DNA from 4 places in the Martinezella lusitana genome. Region 3 is predicted to be linked to each of the others. Evidence: predicted binding sites of a transcription regulator. Region 3 holds the regulator's gene; each other region holds the start of a gene.
What was found. Region 3 encodes PhoB, which activates phosphate uptake and scavenging genes when phosphate is short. Its sites were predicted from a motif close to TGTCATNNANCTGTCAT; they were not measured.

Region 1: a site for PhoB is predicted at 1,859-1,875, ahead of phnF (phosphonate metabolism transcriptional regulator PhnF). Genes of this name have one in related genera too.
Region 2: a site for PhoB is predicted at 3,234-3,250, ahead of HB780_RS06400 (DUF47 family protein). Genes of this name have one in related genera too.
Region 4: a site for PhoB is predicted at 3,281-3,297, ahead of HB780_RS19130 (PhoX family protein). Genes of this name have one in related genera too.

The regions. Positions count from the first base shown of each region.
Region 1 covers NZ_CP050308.1:2,705,016-2,710,697, reverse strand. Annotated here, with positions in the region: gene dapB (4-hydroxy-tetrahydrodipicolinate reductase) at 1-249, shown strand, start outside; gene HB780_RS26740 (2,3-bisphosphoglycerate-dependent phosphoglycerate mutase) at 277-912, shown strand; gene phnF (phosphonate metabolism transcriptional regulator PhnF) at 1,109-1,843, opposite strand; gene phnG (phosphonate C-P lyase system protein PhnG) at 1,946-2,422, shown strand; gene phnH (phosphonate C-P lyase system protein PhnH) at 2,422-3,051, shown strand; gene HB780_RS26720 (carbon-phosphorus lyase complex subunit) at 3,055-4,164, shown strand; gene HB780_RS26715 (alpha-D-ribose 1-methylphosphonate 5-phosphate C-P-lyase PhnJ) at 4,161-5,057, shown strand; gene phnK (phosphonate C-P lyase system protein PhnK) at 5,054-5,682, shown strand, end outside.
Region 2 covers NZ_CP050307.1:720,744-726,425, reverse strand. Annotated here, with positions in the region: gene ugpB (sn-glycerol-3-phosphate ABC transporter substrate-binding protein UgpB) at 1-292, shown strand, start outside; gene ugpA (sn-glycerol-3-phosphate ABC transporter permease UgpA) at 360-1,241, shown strand; gene ugpE (sn-glycerol-3-phosphate ABC transporter permease UgpE) at 1,251-2,099, shown strand; gene HB780_RS06405 (sn-glycerol-3-phosphate import ATP-binding protein UgpC) at 2,099-3,151, shown strand; gene HB780_RS06400 (DUF47 family protein) at 3,294-3,911, shown strand; gene HB780_RS06395 (inorganic phosphate transporter) at 3,911-4,915, shown strand; gene HB780_RS06390 (ABC transporter substrate-binding protein) at 5,345-5,682, shown strand, end outside.
Region 3 covers NZ_CP050308.1:3,056,114-3,061,795, forward strand. Annotated here, with positions in the region: gene pstA (phosphate ABC transporter permease PstA) at 1-107, shown strand, start outside; gene pstB (phosphate ABC transporter ATP-binding protein PstB) at 122-937, shown strand; gene phoU (phosphate signaling complex protein PhoU) at 989-1,702, shown strand; gene phoB (phosphate regulon transcriptional regulator PhoB) at 1,734-2,417, shown strand; gene HB780_RS28480 (GcrA family cell cycle regulator) at 2,505-3,041, opposite strand; gene HB780_RS28485 (aspartate aminotransferase family protein) at 3,470-4,669, shown strand; gene argF (ornithine carbamoyltransferase) at 4,842-5,682, shown strand, end outside.
Region 4 covers NZ_CP050308.1:1,105,801-1,111,482, forward strand. Annotated here, with positions in the region: gene HB780_RS19120 (hypothetical protein) at 1-757, shown strand, start outside; gene HB780_RS19125 (GNAT family N-acetyltransferase) at 763-1,188, shown strand; gene HB780_RS19130 (PhoX family protein) at 1,224-3,215, opposite strand; gene HB780_RS19135 (GNAT family N-acetyltransferase) at 3,358-3,927, opposite strand; gene HB780_RS19140 (glutathione S-transferase family protein) at 4,292-5,281, shown strand; gene HB780_RS19145 (NUDIX domain-containing protein) at 5,578-5,682, opposite strand, start outside.

The DNA of each region.
Region 1 (5,682 bases), 350 kb from region 3:
CGCGTGCGTGACGGATATACCGGTCCGCGTCCGGCGGGTTCGATCGGCTTTGCCACGCTTCGCGGCGGCGCCGTCATCGGCGATCACTCGGTGATCTTTGCCGGCGAAGGCGAGCGTCTGACGTTGTCCCACAGCGCCGGCGACCGGTCGCTATTTGCCCGCGGCGCGCTTCAGGCGGCTCTCTGGGCACGCGACAAGAAGCCCGGCCTTTATTCCATGCTCGATGTCCTCGGGCTTTCCAAACGTTGATACGATCCTTTCAAGGAGGAATATTTCATGAGCGGTACCCTCGTCCTCGTTCGCCACGGGCAGAGCGACTGGAATTTGAAGAATCTCTTCACCGGCTGGAAGGACCCAGACCTGACAGCGCTGGGCGTTGAAGAAGCCAAGACCGGCGGCAAGGCGCTCGCCGATTACGGCATCAAATACGACATCGCCTTCACGTCGGATCTCATCCGCGCCCAGCACACGCTGAAGATCATCCTCGATGAAGTCGGTCAGCCCGGCCTTGAAACCATAAAGGATCAGGCGCTGAACGAGCGCGACTATGGCGATCTCTCCGGCCTGAACAAGGACGATGCACGCGCCAAGTGGGGCGAGGAACAGGTGCATATCTGGCGCCGTTCCTACGACATCCCACCGCCCGGCGGCGAAAGCCTGCGCGACACCGGCGCCCGCGTCTGGCCCTATTACCTCACCGAAATCCTGCCGCGCGTGCTCGCCGGCCAGAAGGTGCTCGTCGCCGCTCACGGCAACTCGCTGCGCTCGCTGGTCATGGTGCTCGACCGCCTGACCAAGGAACAGATCCTGGCGCTTAACCTCGCGACCGGCGTGCCGATGGTCTACAAGCTCAACGCCGACTCCACCGTCGCTTCCAAGGAAGTGCTCGGCGATATGTCCGGCGCGCATTGAGCGGCTGAATAGATCTTCCGAAAAAGCCCCTCACCCTAGCCCTCTCCCCGCAAGCGGGGCGAGGGAACGACTTTTTTTGTGGCAAGTCATCGACCTCCATTAGGTTGAGGAGCGACGGATGGTGCGCCCATCTCCTTCTCCCCGTCAAAACGGGGAGAAGGTGGCCGACAGGCCGGATGAGGGGCTTCTCTTGTCCTCAATTCTCGATCGTGAACCGCACCCGATCCGCAGCGAAGCGTGAAATCGAATATTGTACCAGCACGCCGTCGAGATCGGCATTGAGTGCGCGGGTGGTCATGATGATGGCGCCGGGGGAGAGTTCGAGGTCGGCGAGATCGCCTTCTTCCGCATGGGCCGCAGTGATTTCCGTGACGACACGAACATAGTCCGCCACGCCGAGTTCGCGGAAGGCCTTGGTGATCGAACCGGTGGCCCGATAGATCTCGGCAATGTTGGCAAAACGATCGGCAGGGAACCAGCTCGTGGCGCGTGACACCGGGCGATGGTCGGCCCGACCGAGCGTTTCCAGTCGGACGACACTTGTACCGGGTTCCAGCTTCAGCCAGCGGGCCACCTCGGTATTGGCGATTTCATTGCTGCTCGCCACCAGCATGCTGCTGGACTCCCGGACCTGATCACCGATCCCCTGAGAAAACCGCGTCCGTTTCGAGATCGGGAAATTCAGCCGTTCCTTGCGCTCGATCAGTGTGCCCCGCCCCTGCACGGCGCGAACGATGCCTTCCTGCCCCAAAGCGGCCAGCGCGCTTCGCACCGTATGCCGGTTGACGCCGAATTGCAGCGCCAACGCCGTTTCCGGCGGCACCATGCCGGTCTCGTCGAAATCGCCCTGATTGATCGACGCGCGAATCCGGTCGGCAATCTGCCGCCAGAGCGCTACGCCCGTCTGCCTCTGTACCTTCTGCCCCGCCATATTTCTCGTTTGCCCTGTCATACGCTTGTCACGTCACCCCAATAGATATAAAACATACCTTGTATAGTTGTCTATATCAATAGACATTTTGAGGATGACGGGATGAATTCAGCACAGAGACAAGAGGCGGCCGCGCAGGAGCGTCAGGAACGCAAGCGCACCGCCGATCTTTTGGCGCGGGCCGAACGCGACGAGCTTGACGCTGCCTGGGAAGCGCTCTCCGACAAGCCGGTGGTCCAGCCCGTGCGCGGGCCGGAGACGGGGCTCGTCATGGTGCGCGGTCGCATCGGCGGCGGCGGCTCGCCCTTCAATCTCGGCGAAGTCACGGTAACCCGCGCCACCATCAGGCTCGCCTCCGGCGCGGTCGGCCACGCGCATGCGCTCGGCACCGACCGTGAAAAGGTGCGGCTGGCGGCGATCTTCGACGCGCTCTGGCATCAGCCGGCCACCAAGGATTTCGTCGAGAAGGCGATCCTTTTGCCGATCACCGAGCGGATCGCCGGACGGGATCACCGACGAGCCGAAGAGACGGCAGCCACCCGCGTCGATTTCTTCACCATGGTCCGCGGAGAAGACTGATGACCCTTTCCCATGTCTCTACCATACCCGACAACGACGCCCTGACCGGCGGCTTCGCCAACCCGGTGTTCGACGCGCAGAGCGTCTTCAAGATGATGATGGACGCGATGGCGCGGCCAGGAACCCTGCAGACGATCACCTCCGACATCGCGCCTCCCGCGCCCCTCGGCATCGCCGCCGGCGCCATTGGGCTCACCCTTTGCGATCATGATACGCAGGTTTGGCTGTCAGGCGGCCTTGCACGCTCGACCATGCCGGAATGGCTCGGCTTCCATACCGGCGCACCTGTGACAACGGAAAAGCTCGAGGCCCGCTTTGCCTTCGTCGAGACCGGAGTGCTGCTCGCCTCGCTCAATCAATTCGACGTCGGCACGCAGGAATATCCCGACCGCTCGACGACGCTCGTACTGGAAATCGCAAGCCTCGAGGGCGGCAAGGAACTGGCGCTCTCCGGACCTGGTATCGCCGACATCAACATGATTGCGCCCATCGGCCTGCCGGACACGTTCCTGCGCTCATGGAACGACAATCGCGCGCTCTTCCCGCGTGGTGTCGACCTCGTTCTGACGGCGGGACGGCAATTCCTTTGCCTGCCGCGCACCACCAAGATCATCGCGACGGAGATCTGACGCATGTATGTTGCCGTAAAAGGCGGCGAAGCCGCCATCGCCAATGCTCACCGGCTGCTCGCCGACCGTCGCCGTGGCGACCGCTCGCTGCCGGCCCTCGGCATCGACCAGATCGTCGCGCAACTGGCGCTTGCCGTTGACCGCGTCATGGCTGAGGCATCGCTTTATGACCGCACGCTGGCGGCACTTGCCGTGCGCCAGTCGCGCGGCGACATGATCGAGGCGATCTTCCTGCTGCGCGCCTACCGCACGACGCTGCCGCGCTTCGGCTATTCCCAGCCGCTGGACACGGCGGCGATGAAGATCGAGCGCCGCATCTCCGCCACCTACAAAGACCTGCCGGGCGGCCAGCTTCTCGGCCCCACCTTTGATTATACCCACCGCCTGCTCGACCCGAGCCTCTTGACCGACGAACCGGTGGACGAACCGATGCAGCGGTCGGCGGAAGAGGGCCGCGTGATGCGGGTCTCCGAGATTCTCGCCGAGGAAGGACTGATCGAGGGCGACGGCGACATGCCGATCGACCACGAAACCGGCGACCTGACGCGAGAGCCGATGGAATTCCCGATGACCCGCGACCTGCGCCTGCAGGCGCTCGCCCGTGGCGACGAGGGTTTCCTTCTGGCGCTCGGCTATTCGACCCAACGCGGCTATGGCCGCAACCATCCCTTCACCGGCGAAATCCGCATTGGCGAAGTGGAGGTCGAGCTCGACGTACCGGAACTCGGTTTCGCCGTTTCGCTCGGCAGCATCCAGGTGACCGAGTGCCAGATGGTCAACCAGTTCAAGGGTTCGGCCAAGGCGCCGCCGCAGTTTACCCGCGGCTACGGCCTTGTCTTTGGCCAGAGCGAGCGCAAGGCCATGGCCATGTCGCTGGTCGACCGGGCGCTGCGCGCCGACGAGCTCGGCGAGGATATTGTCGCCCCCGCCCAGGATGAGGAATTCGTCATTTCCCATTCCGACAACGTGCAGTCGACCGGCTTCGTCGAACATCTGAAGCTGCCGCACTATGTCGACTTCCAGGCCGAGCTCGACCTGGTGCGCCGCATGCGCCGTGACTTCGAGGCCGCCCGCGACGGCGGCAAGGATCCCCTGACGGAGGCAGCCGAATGACCGATCTCGCCACCTACAACTTCGCCTATCTCGACGAACAGACCAAGCGGATGATCCGCCGCGCCATCCTGAAGGCGATCGCCATTCCCGGCTATCAGGTGCCCTTCGCCTCGCGCGAAATGCCGATGCCCTATGGCTGGGGCACCGGCGGCGTGCAGCTCACCGCGGCGATCATCGGGCCGGACGATGTCCTGAAAGTCATCGACCAGGGCGCCGACGACACGACCAACGCCGTCTCCATCCGCGCCTTCTTCCAGAAGGTGGCCAATGTTGCTGTCACCACCCGCACAGAAGAGGCGACGATCATCCAGACGCGCCATCGCATCCCGGAAACCAAGCTTGGGCCTAACCAGGTGCTTGTCTACCAGGTGCCGATCCCGGAACCACTGCGCTTCCTGGAACCGCGCGAGACCGAGACCCGCAAGATGCATGCGCTCGAGGAATACGGCCTCATGCATGTGAAGCTCTATGAAGACATCGCCCGCAACGGCCGTATCGCCACCACCTATGCCTACCCGGTCAAGGTCGCCGGTCGCTATGTGATGGACCCGTCGCCGACGCCGAAGTTCGACAATCCAAAAATGCATATGTCGGATGCGTTGCAGCTTTTCGGCGCCGGCCGCGAGAAGCGTATCTATGCGGTGCCGCCCTATACCGACGTGGTCAGCCTCGATTTCGAGGATCACCCCTTCGAAGTACAGCGCTTCGACAAGCCCTGCGCGCTCTGCGGCGCCGAGCAGGTCTATCTCGATGAGGTGATCCTAGACGACAAGGGCGGACGGATGTTCGTCTGCTCCGACACCGATTTCTGCGAAGACCGCCGCGCCCAAGGCCACGTCGGCATCATGCTGGCACCAAATGGGCTGGCACCCAATCAGGAGGCCGCCGAATGAGCGACACACCACTCCTCAAGGTCAAGAACATCTCGAAATTCTACGGCAGCCGTATCGGGTGCCGCGACGTATCCTTCGATCTCTGGCCCGGCGAAGTGCTGGCCATCGTCGGCGAGAGCGGCTCGGGCAAGACCACCCTGCTCAACTGCATCTCGACACGGCTGCTGCCGACCACCGGCAGCGTCGAATATCATATGCGCGACCAGACCTATCGCGACCTCTTCCGCATGAACGAGGCGGAACGGCGCTTCCTAATGCGGACCGACTGGGGCTTCGTGCACCAGAACCCCGCCGACGGGTTGCGCATGACGGTCTCGGCCGGCGCCAATGTCGGCGAGCGGCTGATGGCCATCGGCAACCGTCACTATGGCAATATCCGCGCCACCGCCGTCGACTGGCTGGAACGCGTCGAAATCGACGCCGACCGCATCGACGACCAGCCGCGCGCCTTCTCCGGCGGCATGCGCCAGCGCCTGCAGATCGCCCGCAATCTGGTGACCGGGCCACGCCTGGTATTCATGGACGAGCCGACCGGCGGCCTCGACGTCTCCGTGCAGGCACGCCTGCTCGATCTGGTGCGCGGCCTCGTCAACGATCTCGGCCTGTCGGCGATCATCGTCACCCA
Region 2 (5,682 bases), on a different replicon from region 3:
CCTGCATCAGGTCTCCGGCTACTTGCCGGTGACGATGGCTGCCTATGAAGAGACGAAGAAGTCCGGCTTCTATGACAAGAATCCTGGTCGCGAAACGCCGATCCTGCAGATGCTGGGCAAGGCGCCGACCGCCAACTCCAAGGGCGTGCGCCTCGTCAACCTGCCGCAGGTACGCGACATCATGAACGAGGAGTTCGAGGCGATGCTGGCCGGCAAGCAGGACGCGAAAACGGCGCTCGATAAAGCCGTCGAGCGCGGCAACGCCGCCATCCAGCAGGCCATTGGCAATTGACGCATTGATGCGGTCCGGCCCGCAGCTGTTATGGCTGCGGGCAATTTCCCTGCCCTAGGAGATCGCTGTGCAGCGCGTTGTCTTTCCCAACAAGATCCTTCCCTATCTCCTTGTCGCTCCGCAGATCATCCTGACGGTGGTCTTCTTTTTCTGGCCGGCGAGCCAGGCGCTATACCAGTCGATGCAGCGCGAAGACCCCTTCGGGCTGAAGAGCAGCTTTGTGGGGCTCGCCAATTTCCGCGCTGTACTGTCCGACGAGACCTATCTGCATTCCCTACAGGTGACGGTGATCTTCAGTGTATCGACGGCGCTACTATCGATGATCGTCGCGCTCGCACTTGCGACGGCCGCCGACAAGGTGGTGCGCGGCCAGACCCTGTATCGCACGCTGCTGATCTGGCCCTATGCGGTCGCGCCCGCCGTGGCCGGCATGCTCTGGCTCTTCATGTTCAATCCGGCGATGGGTACCCTCGCCTATATTCTCCGCCGCAACGGCTTTGCCTGGGATCCGCTTTTGAACGGCGATCAGGCGATGGTGCTGGTGATCGTTGCCGCCGCCTGGAAGCAGATCAGCTACAACTTCCTGTTCTTCGTTGCCGGTCTGCAGGCAATCCCGAAATCGCTGCTCGAAGCCGCCTCCATTGATGGCGCGCGCGGCAGCAGGCGCTTCTGGACCATCGTCTTTCCTCTGCTGGCGCCGACGACCTTTTTCCTGCTGGTGGTCAACACGGTCTACGCCTTCTTCGACACCTTCGGCATCATCCATGCCGTCACCGGCGGCGGACCGGCCAAGGCGACGGAGACCCTCGTCTACAAGGTCTACAATGACGGTTTCGTCAATCTCAACCTCGGTTCGTCGGCGGCACAGTCGGTGATCCTGATGGTGATCGTCATCGCGCTCACCGCGTTCCAGTTCCGCTTCGTCGAGAAGCGTGTGCACTATGCGTGAGGTGAACCGATGATCGAAAAACGTCCCGTTGCCAATCTCGTCGGCCATCTGATGCTGATCATCGGCATCATCATCGTCGCCTTCCCGATCTATTATACGTTCGTCGCCTCGACGATGACGTCAGCCGAAATTCTGCGGCCGCCGATCTCGCTGCTGCCCGGCGGTCATTTTGTCGAGAATTATGGGGAGGCGCTCTCCGGCGGCGTCGAGCGCGTGGTCGGCGTCAGCCTGCCGCGCATGCTATGGAACACGTTTGTCGTGGCCGTCGTCATCGCCGTCGGCAAGATCGCGATCTCCTTCCTGTCAGCCTTCGCTATCGTCTTCTTCCGCTTCCCATTGCGCATGGTGTTCTTCTGGATGATCTTCGTGACGCTGATGCTGCCGGTCGAGGTCCGCATCCTGCCGACATACAAGGTCATCGTCGATCTCGGCATGATCGACACCTATGCCGGCCTGACCCTGCCGCTGATGGCATCGGCAACGGCCACCTTCCTGTTCCGGCAATTCTTCCTAACTGTTCCGGGCGAACTGCTGGAAGCCGCCCGCATCGACAATGCCGGACCTTTCCGTTTCATGCGCGATATCCTGCTGCCGTTGTCGAAGACCAATATCGCCGCCCTGTTCGTGATCCTCTTCATCTATGGCTGGACGCAATATCTGTGGCCGCTGCTCGTCACCAACGACGCCAAGATGTCGACGATCATCATCGGGCTCAGGAAAATGGTGGATTTCGCCGATGCGGCGACGCCGTGGAATTTCGTGATGGTGACGGCGATCCTGGCGATCATTCCGCCCATCGTCGTCGTGGTGCTGATGCAGCGCTGGTTCGTCAAAGGTCTTGTGGAGACGGAGAAATAATGGCTGGGATCACCCTCAAGGATGTCCGCAAAACCTACGGCGGCGGCATCGACGTCATCAAAGGCGTGTCGCTTGATATTGCCGACGGCGAGCTCGTCGTGCTGGTTGGGCCTTCCGGCTGCGGCAAGTCCACGCTTCTGCGCATGATTGCCGGACTGGAAAGCATCACATCGGGCACGGTGTCGATCAATAGTCGCGTGGTAAACGAGCTGGAACCGTCGGACCGCGACATCGCCATGGTCTTTCAGAACTATGCGCTCTATCCGCATATGACGGTGCGCCAGAACCTGGCCTACGGGTTGAAGAATCGCAACACGCCGAAGGACGAGATCGAGCGGCGGATTGACAAGACGGCCCGCTCGCTGGAGATCGAACAATTTCTGGAACGCAAGCCGCGCCAACTGTCCGGCGGCCAGCGCCAGCGCGTCGCCATGGGCCGCGCCATCGTGCGCGAGCCGGCCGCCTTCCTGTTTGACGAGCCGCTCTCCAATCTCGATGCCAAGCTGCGCGTGCAGATGCGCGTCGAGATCAAGCGGCTGCAGCGATCGCTGGCAACCACCAGCGTCTATGTCACGCATGACCAGATGGAGGCAATGACGCTGGCCGACCGGCTGGTGGTGTTGAATGGCGGCCGGATCGAGCAGGTCGGCACGCCCATCGAGCTCTACGAGCGTCCGGCCACGACCTTCGTCGCAACCTTCATCGGCTCGCCGTCGATGAACCTCCTGAAGCTCACGGAGAAAAGCGGCCTTGCTCTTTCGGCCGGCGCCGGCCCCGTCAGCGGCGACACGACCATCGGCATCCGGCCCGAGGACCTTCATCTGGCCGAAGATGGAAATGCCGCCGCCTTTAGCGCAAAGGTGCGCGTCCAGGCGGTGGAGCTGGTGGGTGCGGAAAGCTATGTTTACGGCATCCTTCCGGATGGTCAGACCATCGTCTTTCGCGTCTCCGGGCGGTCTCAGATCGCGATCGATGCCGAGCTTGTGGTTGCCGCTTCCGCCAACGCCTTGCATTTCTTCGACGGCGCGGGAAACAGAATAGAGTCCACATAAACGGGTTCAAACCTTGGGACGACGCTGTTGGAGAGGGTCGTTTCGCAGGCGTATCGGCTTTTCATGTCACGCTCCGTCATTTATGACGGATTTATGACAACGCATGTTTGGAGCGCCGACAGTGAACTGGTTTCGTAAATTGATGCCGCGGGAAGATCGTTTCTTTGATCTCTTCGAGCGGCATTCCCGCACCGTCGTCGGCGCGGCCGAAGCTTTGAACGAATTGCTGGCCGGCAAGGACACGGAGCAACATTGCCAGCGCATCGTCGAGCTGGAGAACGAAGCGGACGAAATCACCCGTGAGGTCCTGCTCGCCGTTCGACGCAGCTTTATTACACCCTTCGATCGCGGGGATATCAAGGACCTGATCATGTCGATGGATGATGCCATCGACATGATGCACAAGACGGTCAAGACCATCCGGCTGTTCGAACAGACCAGCTTCGATCCCAGAATGCAGGAAATGGGCGGGGTAATCGTCCAGGCCGCCAAGCTGGTGGCCGAGGCAATCCCGCTGCTCGATCGCATGGGCGCCAATTCGGCCCGCCTCAGCGTACTCACCGAAGAAGTGGTGAAAGTCGAGGGCCGTTCCGACGAATTGCATGAGCAGGGTCTCAAGGATCTCTTCCGTCGTCACGGCGGGTCGAACCCCATGGCCTATATCATCGGCAGCGAGATCTATGGCGAGCTGGAGAAGGTGGTCGACCGCTTCGAAGACGTCGCCAACGAGATCAGCGGCATCGTGATCGAGAACGTCTGATGGAGGCCACCCTCGCCCTTCCGCTTTTGGCGGGCCTGATTGCCGTCGCGCTATTCTTCGACTTTCTCAACGGGCTGCACGATGCGGCCAATTCGATTGCCACCATCGTCTCTACCCGCGTGCTGCGGCCACAATATGCGGTGATGTGGGCTGCCTTCTTCAATTTCATCGCCTTCCTGTTTTTCGGGCTGCATGTGGCAGAAACCCTCGGCACCGGCATCATCGATCCGGGCATCGTCACGCCGCAGGTCATCTTCGCCGCGCTGATGGGCGCCATCGTCTGGAATATCGTCACCTGGATATTCGGCATTCCGTCGAGTTCGTCGCATGCGCTGGTCGGCGGACTGGTGGGCGCCGGACTGGCCAAGACCGGCACGAGCGCGATCGTCTGGTCGGGCCTGCTGAAGACAGCCGGCGCCATCGTGCTTTCGCCGATGCTGGGCTTCGTGCTCGCGCTTCTCCTCATCTTGTGCGTGACCTGGATCTTCGTCCGGCAAACGCCGTTTGCCGTCGACAGCACATTCCGCGTGCTGCAATTCATCTCCGCGTCGCTCTATTCGCTCGGTCATGGCGGCAATGATGCCCAGAAGACGATGGGGATCATCGCCGTGCTGCTCTATTCCCAGGGCTATGGCGGCGGGGAGTTCCATGTGCCGCTCTGGGTGGTGTTGTCCTGCCAGTCCGCCATGGCGCTCGGAACCTTGTTCGGCGGCTGGAGGATCGTGCATACCATGGGTTCCAAGATCACCCGGCTCAATCCGATGCAGGGCTTCTGCGCGGAGACCGGCGGCGCGATCACATTGTTTGCGGCGACATGGCTTGGCATTCCAGTCTCGACGACCCACACGATCACCGGAGCCATCATAGGCGTCGGCGCTTCCCGGCGCCTTTCCGCCGTGCGCTGGGGGCTCGCAGGTAACATCGTCATCGCATGGGTCGTGACACTGCCTGCCGCTGCTGTGATCTCCGCGCTGGTCTATTGGGTCATGAACTGGGTGGGCTGAACGCCCACTTGAAGGCTCATTGCCTTTTCCCTGACAGCGGCTCTCGCGCGCTCATCTCGGATGTTTGCTTCAGCGCCAGCCCCGAGAGCGGTGCTTTTTTCGGCAATTCAAGCCTCTTCCCCGACTACCCACACTCAACATGCGCAATTAATACGCACTCCAAGAGTGCGCTCAAAACTTATGCGAAATTTCCAAGAGAGCCGCTTGACAGGTCAGGCTTGGGAGGCTCTTAATGCGGTCACTGATGCAAATATATACCAGTATATCGGTTGATCATCGGAGTGTCGTTCGCTCTAGCTGACACGCAAAAAAGCTCCGATCCGTTGAATACGCACCGCGACTTTCGAAAGCCCCAAACCGGCTTTCGGAGCGATGCCGCAATGCAAAGTAACGTCCGCACGCCAAACGAAAATCCATAAGGGGAACTTCATGCGACGCCTGCTTTCCATGTCCTTTGCCTTAGTCCTCACCGCAAGCGCCGCCTATGCCGCGCCCCTCGAAGGCGGCAAGATCAATCTCATCGTCCAGCCGGAACCGCCCAGCCTGATGATCGCCATCACCACCAACGGCCCGAGCCTTGCCGTCGGCGGCAATATCTTCGAGAGCCTGCTGCGCTATGACGAGAAGTTGCAGCCCATGCCATCGCTGGCGAAATCCTGGACAGTTTCCGACGACGGCCTGACCTATACCTTCACCCTGCAGGACAACGTGGTCTTCCATGACGGCAAGCCGATGACCTCGGCCGACGTGCTGTTCACCGTCAACGA
Region 3 (5,682 bases):
CCTTTGTCGAGCGAACCTCCGGGGCCATTATCGTCCTGCTCTTCTTCCTTGTTGCGATGAACATCGGGGCCATCCTGCTGCGTCGTCGCTTCGAGCGGCGCTGGTAGAGGGAGAAGACGGAATGAACATGATGACGGAAGCCGCAGGCGAGAAGGCATTGGCCAGGAAGATGACGACGATCCCCTACAAGATGATCGGTCACGATGTCTCGGTCTATTATGGTGACAAGCGCGCGCTGTTCGGTGTGGACCTGAACATCCGCGTCAATACGGTCACCGCGCTGATCGGCCCGTCCGGCTGCGGCAAGTCCACCTTCCTGCGCTGCTTGAACCGCATGAATGACACGATCGACACCTGCCGCGTCACCGGCAAGATCACGCTCGACGATCAGGATGTCTATGACAGCGCCATCGACGTCGTGGAGCTGCGCGCCCGCGTCGGCATGGTGTTCCAGAAGCCCAATCCCTTCCCGAAGTCGATCTACGAGAACGTCGCTTATGGCCCGCGCATTCACGGGCTTCACCGCTCCAAGGCCGATCTCGATCATATCGTCGAAACCAGCCTGCAGAAGGCCGGTCTCTGGGGCGAGGTGAAGGATCGGCTGCAGGAAGCCGGAACCAGTCTGTCCGGCGGCCAGCAACAGCGCCTCTGCATCGCTCGTGCCGTCGCCGTCAGCCCGGAAGTCATTCTCATGGACGAGCCGTGCTCGGCGCTCGATCCCATCGCCACGGCCAAGGTCGAGGAACTGATTCACGAGCTGCGGGAAAACTTCACGATCGTCATCGTGACGCATTCCATGCAGCAGGCAGCCCGTGTCTCGCAACGCACCGCAATGTTTCACCTCGGCCATTTGGTCGAGGAGAACGATACCGATAAGATGTTCACTAATCCCGACGATTTCCGCACGCAGGATTACATCATGGGCCGTTTTGGTTGATGATGTCCCGCGCGCGGCTACCATCACAAGTTTCACCCTGAGGATAGAAAAATGGTCTCTACTCACATTCTCTCTGCCTACGACGAAGACCTGAAGTTCCTGACGCGCCGCATTGCCGAAATGGGCGGCCTGGCGGAGCAGATGGTCAGCGACAGCGTCCGCGCGCTGGTGCACGGCGATGTTGCTCTTGCGCAAAAGGTCATCTCCGACGACGTCGTCCTCGACCATGCCGAACGCGAAGTCGGCGACAAGGCAATCGTCACCATTGCTCGCCGGCAGCCGATGGCCGCCGACCTGCGCGAAATCATGGGCTCCATTCGCATCGCCGCCGATCTGGAGCGCGTTGGCGACCTCGGCAAGAACACCGCCAAGCGCGTCATCGCCGTGCAGGGCACCGGCGTTCCGCGCAGCCTGGCGCGGGGTATTGAGCATCTTTCCGAACTGGCGCTCAGCCAGCTCAAGGAAGTACTCGACGTCTACACGACCCGTTCGCCAGACAAGGCCGTGTCGATCCGTGAGCGCGACGAGGAAATCGACGCGATGTACACCTCGCTCTTCCGCGAGATGCTGACCTACATGATGGAAGATCCGCGCAACATCACCACCTGCACGCATCTTCTCTTCTGCGCCAAGAACATCGAGCGCATCGGCGACCATGCCACCAACATCGCCGAGACGATCTATTACATGGCGACCGGCAGCCAGCCCGAGGGCGAGCGCCCGAAAGACGATACCGCCAACACCGTCGGTGCGCTGACGGAATAACGAAGACGCCAAGAAAGGAGACCAGAGACACATGGTTCCGAGAGTTGCTGTTGTAGAAGACGAAGAAGCGCTCAGCGTTCTGCTGCGCTACAATCTGGAGGCCGAAGGCTTCGAGGTCGATACCATTCTGAGAGGAGACGAAGCCGAACTTCGCCTCCAGGAGCGCATCCCCGATCTTCTGATCCTTGACTGGATGCTCCCCGGCGTGTCGGGTATCGAGCTCTGCCGCCGGCTGCGCATGCGGCCGGAAACGGAGCGCCTGCCGATCATCATGCTCACCGCCCGCGGCGAGGAAAGCGAGCGCGTACGCGGCCTTTCCACCGGCGCCGACGATTATGTCGTCAAGCCGTTCTCGACGCCGGAGCTGATGGCTCGCGTCAAGGCGATGCTGCGCCGTGCCCGTCCGGAGGTCCTCTCCACGGTTCTGCGCTGTGGCGATATCGAACTGGACCGCGAGACCCATCGCGTCCACCGCAAGAGCCGCGAAGTGCGGTTGGGGCCGACGGAATTCCGCCTGCTGGAATTCCTGATGGCTTCGCCGAGCCGCGTCTTCTCGCGGTCGCAACTCCTCGACGGTGTCTGGGGACATGACATCTATGTCGACGAACGCACTGTCGACGTCCATGTCGGACGCCTGCGCAAGGCGCTGAACTTCTCCAATATGCAGGATGTCATCCGCACCGTTCGCGGCGCGGGTTATTCCATGGAAGCCTGAGCGGGAAACCGGTCAGCCATCCAACATAGCGGCGGAAACAGAAAACGGGCCTTTCGGCCCGTTTCTTTCATTCAGCTATAAGGCATCTCAGCCGCGCGGTTGAGCCGCAGGCCGGCGCCGTTCATGCACCGGCTGGTAGGCCAGGCGCTGATGGTAGCCGCAATAGGGCGATGCATCCGGGCTATCATTGCCGCAGAAGTGGAAATCATCCTTCAGCGGATCGCCGACCGGCCACTTGCAGGTGCGTTCGGTAAGTTCCGTTAGACCGAGGCGGCGCGAGATCGGAACGACCACATTGGAGGCCGGACGATATTCGATCTCGTTGACCGTATCGATCTCGACTTCTTCCTTGAGCATCGTTGCGCCCTGCTGACGGGTAACCGTGCGGGTTGCAACGCGCGAGGCGTAGTTCGGTGCGCGCGGCGCCGAAGTGTTGCGCTTCTGTGCCCGGGCCGCAGTTGCCGTGCCGCCTGCCTTCGCTCGGCCCGGCAGGCTCAAGCGATGTACCTTGCCGATGACGGCGTTACGGCTGACACCACCGAGCTGTGCCGCGATCTGGCTCGCGCTCAAACCCTCGGACCACAGCTTCTTCAGCTTCTCGACGCGTTCGTCTGTCCAATTCATGCCCTGTCTCCGCTGTCGCGTTTCCGATGGCAGAATCCTTCACCATTGCCTCAGATGGGATCGAGGCACGAAACGCTTAAAAAATTGTGGTGACTAGTTCCGCCGCATGCAGTCTAGTAATTGAGATTTAACCTAGTGTGAGGCTGACTCCGTGACAAGAGTCGCATGATTCCTGGGGAATCGATTTCGGGGTTTTCCCCAACTTGCTTGTGCAAGCGTGGCATTTTTGCAATATTAGCAACTAGAGACATACCTCTCGCCGAGGGGCGCTCTGCTGCGTCCGCGAAATTGCCTGTTTTGTTGACATCGCGGTGCAAAACATCAATAGTACCCACGCCGCCGCAAGGCGGCATTTTTGATTTTTCCGGGCCCGTTTCACTTGAAGGAAACGATTGGCCCTAAAGGTTGTGATCGAGGAGACATGCGCCATGGCTGAAACCGCGCCGCTTTATGACACCTATATGCGCGCCCCGCTGCGGTTTGAGCGAGGAGAGGGTGTATGGCTGTTCACGGAGACCGGCGAGCGCTATCTCGATTTCGCCGCCGGCGTCGCGGTGAATTCGCTTGGCCATGCGCATCCCCATCTGGTTGCGGAGTTGAAGGCGCAGGCCGACAAGGTCTGGCATCTGTCGAACCTCTATGAGGTGCCAGGCCAGGAGAAGCTGTCGAAGCGCCTGACGGAAGCCACCTTCGCCGACAAGGTGTTCTTCACCAATTCCGGTGCCGAGGCGCTGGAATGCGCAATCAAGACGGCGCGGCGTTACCAGTTCTCCAAGGGTCATCCCGAGAAATTCCATATCATCACATTCGAAGGTGCGTTCCATGGCCGCACGATCGCGACGATCGCCGCGGGCGGCCAGGAGAAGTATCTCGAAGGCTTCGGCCCCAAGGCGCCGGGCTTTGACCAGGTGCCCTTCGGCGATCTTGACGCCGTGCGCGCTGTCATCACCGATGCGACGGCCGCCATCCTCATCGAGCCCGTGCAGGGCGAGGGCGGCATTCGCCCGGCGACCAATGAATTCATGCGCGGCCTGCGCCAGCTCTGCGATGAGCATGGCCTGCTTCTGATCCTTGACGAAGTCCAGTGCGGCGTTGGCCGTACCGGCAAGCTCTTTGCCCATGAGTGGGCTGGCATTACGCCTGACATCATGGCCGTGGCCAAGGGCATCGGCGGCGGCTTTCCGCTCGGCGCGTGCCTGGCAACCGCCGAAGCGGCATCGGGTATGAAGGCTGGCACACACGGCTCGACCTATGGCGGCAATCCGCTCGCCATGGCAGTCGGCAATGCCGTGCTCGATATCGTGCTGGCAGACGGCTTCCTCGAACATGTGCGCGACATCACCCTGGTGTTCCGTCAGGGCCTCGCCTCGCTTCAGGATCGTTTCCCCGATATCATTGAGGATATCCGTGGTGAGGGCCTGATGATGGGTATCAAGGCCGCCATTCCGCAGGCGGAGCTGCTGCAGGCGATCCGCGCGGAGCATATGCTGGGCGTGCCGGCTGGCGATAACGTTATCCGTTTGCTGCCGCCACTGGTGGTGACCGCAGAGGAAGCGCGCGAAGGCATTGCCCGCATCGAACGCGCTGCAGAATCCGTGCGCGCTGCTCGCGTCAAAAAGTCGGCTTAAATCCAGCGCCCGTTGATTGGGGCGGATTACTGCGCCGCACGTCCATACGGACGCGCAAAGGACGCAGTAACACTTAGAATGGCGCATAAGCCTTTCCTTAAATCGGTTCCGATTTAAGGGGTTATGCGCGCCCCACGCGGGCGTTGTTGTTTTTTAGAGTACAGGTAGGACCATGGCTTCTCCGAAACACTTTCTCGATCTCTCGGCCGTTGCGGCTGCCGATCTACGCAGCATCATCGATGATGCCATCGTGCGAAAGCGGGCGCTGAAGGCCGGTACGGCCGACAAGCCGCTTGCCGGCAAGATGCTGGCAATGATCTTCGAGAAGCCCTCCACCCGAACCCGCGTCTCCTTTGACGTCGGCATGCGCCAGCTCGGTGGCGAGACGCTGTTCCTGTCGGGCACCGAGATGCAGCTCGGCCGCGCCGAGACGATCGGTGATACGGCGAAAGTACTGTCGCGCTATGTCGATGCGATCATGATCCGCACGACCGAGCACTCGCGCTTGCTGGAGCTTGCCGAACACGCGACCGTGCCGGTCATCAACGCGCTGACCGACGACACGCATCCCTGCCAGATCATGGCCGACATCATGACCTTCGAGGAGCATCGCGGCCCGATCAAGGGCAAGACCGTTGCCTGGACCGGCGACGGCAACAATGTGCTGCATTCGCTGATCGAGGGGGCTGCACGCTTCGACTATCGCATGAACATGGCCGTACCCCTTGGTTCCGAGCCAAAGGATCACTATTTGAACTGGGCCCGCAACCAGGGCGCTGAAATCATGCTCTCGCATGACGTCGACCGTGCGGTCGCTGGCGTCGATTGCGTGGTAACCGATACCTGGGTTTCCATGAATCAGGAACACCGGGCCCGTGGTCACAACGTCTTCCAGCCCTATCAGGTCAACGCGGCTTTGATGGCACAGGCCGGCAAGGACGCCTTGTTCATGCATTGCCTGCCCGCCCATCGCGGGGAGGAAGTGACGGACGAAGTGATCGATGGTCCGCAAT
Region 4 (5,682 bases), 2.0 Mb from region 3:
TTGGGGTCGCTGGTTCCGCAGCGTCGATGTCGAGAAGCCGCAGGGCCAGACCGTGATGGTCGCTGCCGATAACAATCCCTTGCTGGTGCTGAACCGCGTCGGTCAGGGCCGCGTCGCCATGCTGCTTTCCGACGAAGGCTGGCTCTGGGCGCGTGGCTTCGAAGGCGGTGGCCCACATGTGTCGCTCTATCGCCGCATCGCCCACTGGCTGCTGAAGGAACCGGCACTCGAGGAGGAGGCCCTGACGGCGCGCGCCGCCGGCCGCACGCTGGAAGTCACCCGCCAGACGATCGGCGACGATCCCGGCCCCGCCACCATCAAGTCTCCCTCCGGCAAGACACAGACATTGCCGCTGAAACAGAGCGAGCCCGGGCTCTACCAGGCCGAGAAGCGCATGGACGAGATCGGGCTTTACCAGATCGCCAATGGCAATCTCTCGACGCTGGTGCATGTCGGCGCAGTCGACGCGCCGGAATTCAAGGCGATGATCTCGACCACGGAGACGCTGAAGCCTTTGGCGGAAAAGACCAAAGGACTTGTCACCCGGGTCGCCACCGCCAGCGGCGGTATAACCGTCCCGCCGATCCTGCCGGTGCGCGGTGCGGTCCGTGTCGCCGACGATCAGCGCCTGACTATCCGCATGACCGACGAGACCATCCTGAAGGGCATCAACAACCTGCCGCTCTTTGCGGGCTTTGCCGGTCTTGCCGCCCTCCTCTTTGGCTTTTCCGCCATGTGGTGGCGTGAAGGACGGTGATTGCCATGTCGCGACTTGATGTAACGGACACTCCTTCCGAAAGCGACCTCGCGGCGATCGGCGAAGGCCTGACGGCCTTCAACGCTGCCGATGTCGGGCCCTCCGAGCGCCGCGCGCTTGCCGTTCTGATCCGCGACGAAAGCGGCAAGACCATTGGCGGCGTCTCGGGCTATACGGCCTGGGGCTGGCTGTTCACGGCCTGGCTGTTCGTGCCGGAAACACTGCGCGGCCAGGGCATGGCCGGCAAGCTGCTGGAAGCGGCGGAAGCGGAAGCGGTGACGCGAGGTTGTTTCGGCGCCTGGATCGACACCTTCAATCCGCAGGCGCTACGCGCCTATCAGCGACAGGGCTACGCCATCTTCGGCGAGTTACCGGACTTCCCTGCGGGTCGCAGCCGTTATTTCCTGCAGAAAAAACTATCGCCCCGCTGAGGCAGACGGGGCGATAGCCTGTTCTTTACAAAGCTTTAGACGGCGATCTTGCCACCGCCGGTCTTGGTGATGGCCACCACGGCGGGACGCACCGGCATGTCCGGCTTGAAGTCCGGCCAGCGCGTCGACAGATCCTCGTAGTAGGATGGCCGGCCGTGACCGGACCAGTCATCGCCGCCATCGCCCGGATGCTGCACGGCAACGAAAGCCGTCTGGTCATCGGGCAGGAACAGCGGGCCGCAAAGTTCGGCACCGACGGGCACGCGGTAGAACAGCTTCGAGGTCGCCCGCGCATCGCCTTCCGTATCGACGGCCCAGAGACCATCGGTGCGGCCGGTCGCCTTGTTGCTGTTACCATCCGTCGCTACCCAGAGACGGCCGGCAGCGTCGATGGAACAGTTGTCCGGCATGCCGAACCAGCCGTTCTTCGTCGTCTCGGTCGAGAAGGAAGCACCGACAGCGGCAACGGAGGGGTCGCCGCATTTCAGCAGCACTTCCCACTTGCCCTTGGTTGCCGAGAACACGCCGTCTTCTTCGCTGATCTCGATGATGTGACCAAAGGCATTATCGGCACGCGGATTGGCGGCATCGACCTGATCGGCCTTGCGCTTGCTGTTGTTGGTCAGCATGACATAGACCTTGCCGTTGACGGCATTGGGTTCGATGTCTTCCGGCCGGTCCATCTTGGTCGCGCCGAGCAAGTCGGCGGCACGGCGCGTTTCGATCAGCACGTCGGCCTGGCTGGCAAAGCCATGTTCCGCCGTCAGCGGCCCCTGTCCGAAGGTCAGCGGTAGCCACGCAAGCGTACTGTCCTCGGAGAACTTGGCGACATAGAGCGTGCCGTTGTCGAGCAAATCCAGATTGGTGGCGCGGTCGGCGGCATTATAGGTGCCGGCGGTCACGAACTTGTAGACATAATCGAACCGTTCGTCGTCGCCGAGATAGAGGACCACACGGCCGTCCTTGGAGACGATATTGGCAGCACCCTCATGCTTGGTGCGGCCAAGTGCGGTGCGCTTCTTCGGCACCGATTGCGGATCGAGAACGTCGACTTCGACGACCCAGCCGTAACGGTTCGGCTCGTGCGCCTCTTTGGAGAGATCAAAACGTTCGTAGAAATTCGCCCATTCGTAGCTGCCTTCCGGCACGCCGTAGCGCTTGTAGTTGGCGGCTTCCTTATGGCCTTCCGGCAGCTTACCGGAAAAATAGCCGTGGAAGTTCTCCTCGGCCATGATGTAGGTGCCCCAGGGCGTAACGCCGCCGGCGCAATTGTTGAGCGTGCCGAAAACCTTGGCGCCGGTCGCGTCGGCCGAGGTCTTCAGCCGATCATTGCCGGCAGCCGGGCCGGTCAACTGCATCTCGGTCGTCGCGGTGATGCGGCGATTGTATTTGCCATCCGGCACGACCTGCCATTTGCCGTCGACCTTGCGGATCTCGACGACGGTGCCGCCATGCGCGGCCATTTCGATGTCCACCTGCTCCTTGCTCAGCGGCGCCTGCTTGATCTTGCCGTCGGCGATTGTCACCAGACCCGGAAACATCAGATGCGGATTGGTATATTCGTGATTGACCACCAGCAGCCCGTGTTCGGAGGAACCCTCCAACGGGATATAGCCGACATAATCGTTGTTATAGCCGAACTGGCGACGCTGTGCCTCGGCGGACTGGTTCTTCGGATCGAAAGCCGGCGAATCGGCAAAGAGCGCGTCGCCCCAGCGCAACAGCACATTGGCGTCATAGCCTTCGGCGACATGGTGATCGGCATCGACACCGGCTTCAATTTCCTTGAAGGCGAAGGCCGAGCCGCCGGCCGCACGGGCCTTCTCCGCGCTCACCAATGCGAGCGGCCCTACCGTCGCAGCGATGGCGGAAACAGCGAGCGACCCTTGCAGGAAGCCGCGCCGGGAAAAGCGACGTCCGATGATTTCCCCCATCGTCGGATTGTCGGTACAGTTATGGCCCTCCCCGTCAGCGTCTTCCAGCTGACTGGTCGGAAATATATCTTTTTGCGTGAGATTTTCAGTCATTGCACTACCCCCAAAAGTTTCGCAATCGCTCTTCATCAGAACAGGCAAAACTCTAGGTTGGCCGTATGACAGGTAGATGAAAAATACCCGCGCAAGGGAGCGCGCGGGCAGTGGTTGGCCGGATCTGTGAAAATCGTTGCGGTTAGACCGCGATCGCCACCAGCGGCAAATCTTCGTCGTCAACGTCATCGGCAAGGACAGCCGATGCGGCGTCATCATGCCAGGCAATCATGCCCTTCAGCCGCTCATGCGTATCAACAGCAAGCGGCACGACGAGCACCCGGCCCGGATCGACCGGCCCCGGAAATGCCAGCGCATTATAGGCCACCTTCTCGAAGCCGAGCGGGCCGTAATACGGCGGATCGCCGACCAGGATGACTGCTTCCGACCCCTTGCGCTTGGCAGCCTCGATCGCGATCCGCACCAATTCCCGGCCGATGCCCCGGTTCTTGTGCGACGGGCGAACGGCGAGCGGTCCGAGCAGATGTCCCTTGACCGAGCCGGCAAGAACCGGCGTCATCCGGACGGAGGCAATCGTCTCGCCGTCGTCGGCGCAGATGAAGGAGAGCGTGCGGTCATGCGGCCCTTGCTCGCGAATCCGCGCAGCGGCGCGGGTGAACCGGCCGGGACCGAATGCTTCTTCGTTGATGAGTTCGATGACAGCGTCGTGCGACGCATCCTCAGTGAGGTAGACCAGATCGTGCTTGTACATTAGACCAATGAAACCAGATAGACAGACGGGATGGTTCTCGAAAACGCTTCTCGAGCGTTCGGGATCATCAGCGTCGTCGCAGGCTTCTGGTTGCTGTCATGACAAGCGGTCCTCAAAGTGTGACAAGCCGGATAGCAGGAAATTTTCGGTTCGTCCAATGTTAAATGCGGGCGGTCTTTTGTTGACGGATGATCGTGTCGAGATGATGACATTTGCCCAGGACATGATCTTGTCCGAAAATCGCTTCGCGATTTTCGCGAGGATGTCGTAACGCACTGTTCATCGTTTACCGTCTCGCAATTCCACGAACATACCGTATTTTCCAGATCAAGTTTTTAGACAGGATCTCCGAAAGGATCGGGCAATGGGCATGTTGGTTGACGGCGTCTGGCATGACGTCTGGTACGACACGAAGGAAACCAAAGGCCATTTCAAGCGCGCTGCCTCGCAGTTTCGCAATTGGATCACCGCCGACGGCGCGCCGGGGCCGAGCGGTACGGGCGGCTTCAAGGCCGAGGCCGGGCGCTACCATCTCTACGTCTCGCTCGCCTGCCCCTGGGCACACCGCACGTTGATCTTCCGCAAGCTGAAGAAGCTCGAGAGCCTGATCTCCGTCTCCATCGTCGATCCACTGATGCTGGAAAATGGCTGGGAATTCAAAGGCAAGGACGGCGGCACGATCGATCATCTCTTTGGCGCAAAAGCGCTCTGGGAAGTCTACGTCGAGGCAGATCCGCATTATTCCGGCCGCGTCACCGTTCCCGTCCTCTGGGACAAGCAGACCGGCACGATCGTCAACAATGAATCTGCCGAGATCATCCGCATGTTCAACAGCGCCTTCGACGGCCTGACCGGCGCGAAGGATGATTTCTACCCGACGGACCTTAGAGCCGAGATCGATACCCTGAACGAGGTGGTCTACGACACAGTCAACAACGGCGTCTACAAATCCGGCTTCGCCGGCACGCAGGAAGCCTACCAGCAGAATGTGCTGCGCCTGTTCGAAACCCTCGACATGCTCGACAAGCGCCTGGGGGCAAATCGCTATCTCCTGGGCGACCAGCTGACCGAGGCCGACTGGCGGCTCTTTACCACGCTCGTGCGTTTCGACGCCGTCTATGTCGGCCATTTCAAATGCAACATCCGCCGCATCGAGGATTATCGCAACCTGTCCGGCTATCTGCGCGACCTCTATCAGGTCCCCGGTGTCGCCGAGACGACCAACCTTGCGCATATCAAGGATCACTACTACCGCAGCCACAAGACGATCAACCCAACCGGCATCGTCCCCGTCGGTCCCGATCTGGATTTTAACCATCCGCATGGGCGGGAAGGATTGGTGAAGACGGCTTGAGGCACGGTCAATCTCTCCCCCTTGCGGGCGAGAAAGCAAAATCAGCATTTAGCGTCAGCTAAGTGCTAGATTTTGCAAAAGAGGGGGTAAGCAGGGACGCAAGATGCAGACCCCCGCTCTTGCAATTTCAATGGCTTAGAAATTGCGCCAAACCTCGAATCCTGAGCTGCTTTCAAAGCCGCAATTCCTAAACCAGTGAAATTGCTTTCTCGCCCGCCAAGGGCGAGATAGGCTTCCCCCGCCGCTCGTTTGGCTTTCCACGTCGAACCGCGTCATGATGTTCGGAACGAAAGCCGTCACCAGTAATTCGACGGCGCCTCGCCACCTTCCAGCTCCTTCAGCCGCCGATACGTCGCCTTGGTCGTCCCCGGCGGCAGGGCGTCGAGCGAAAAGAATCCGCT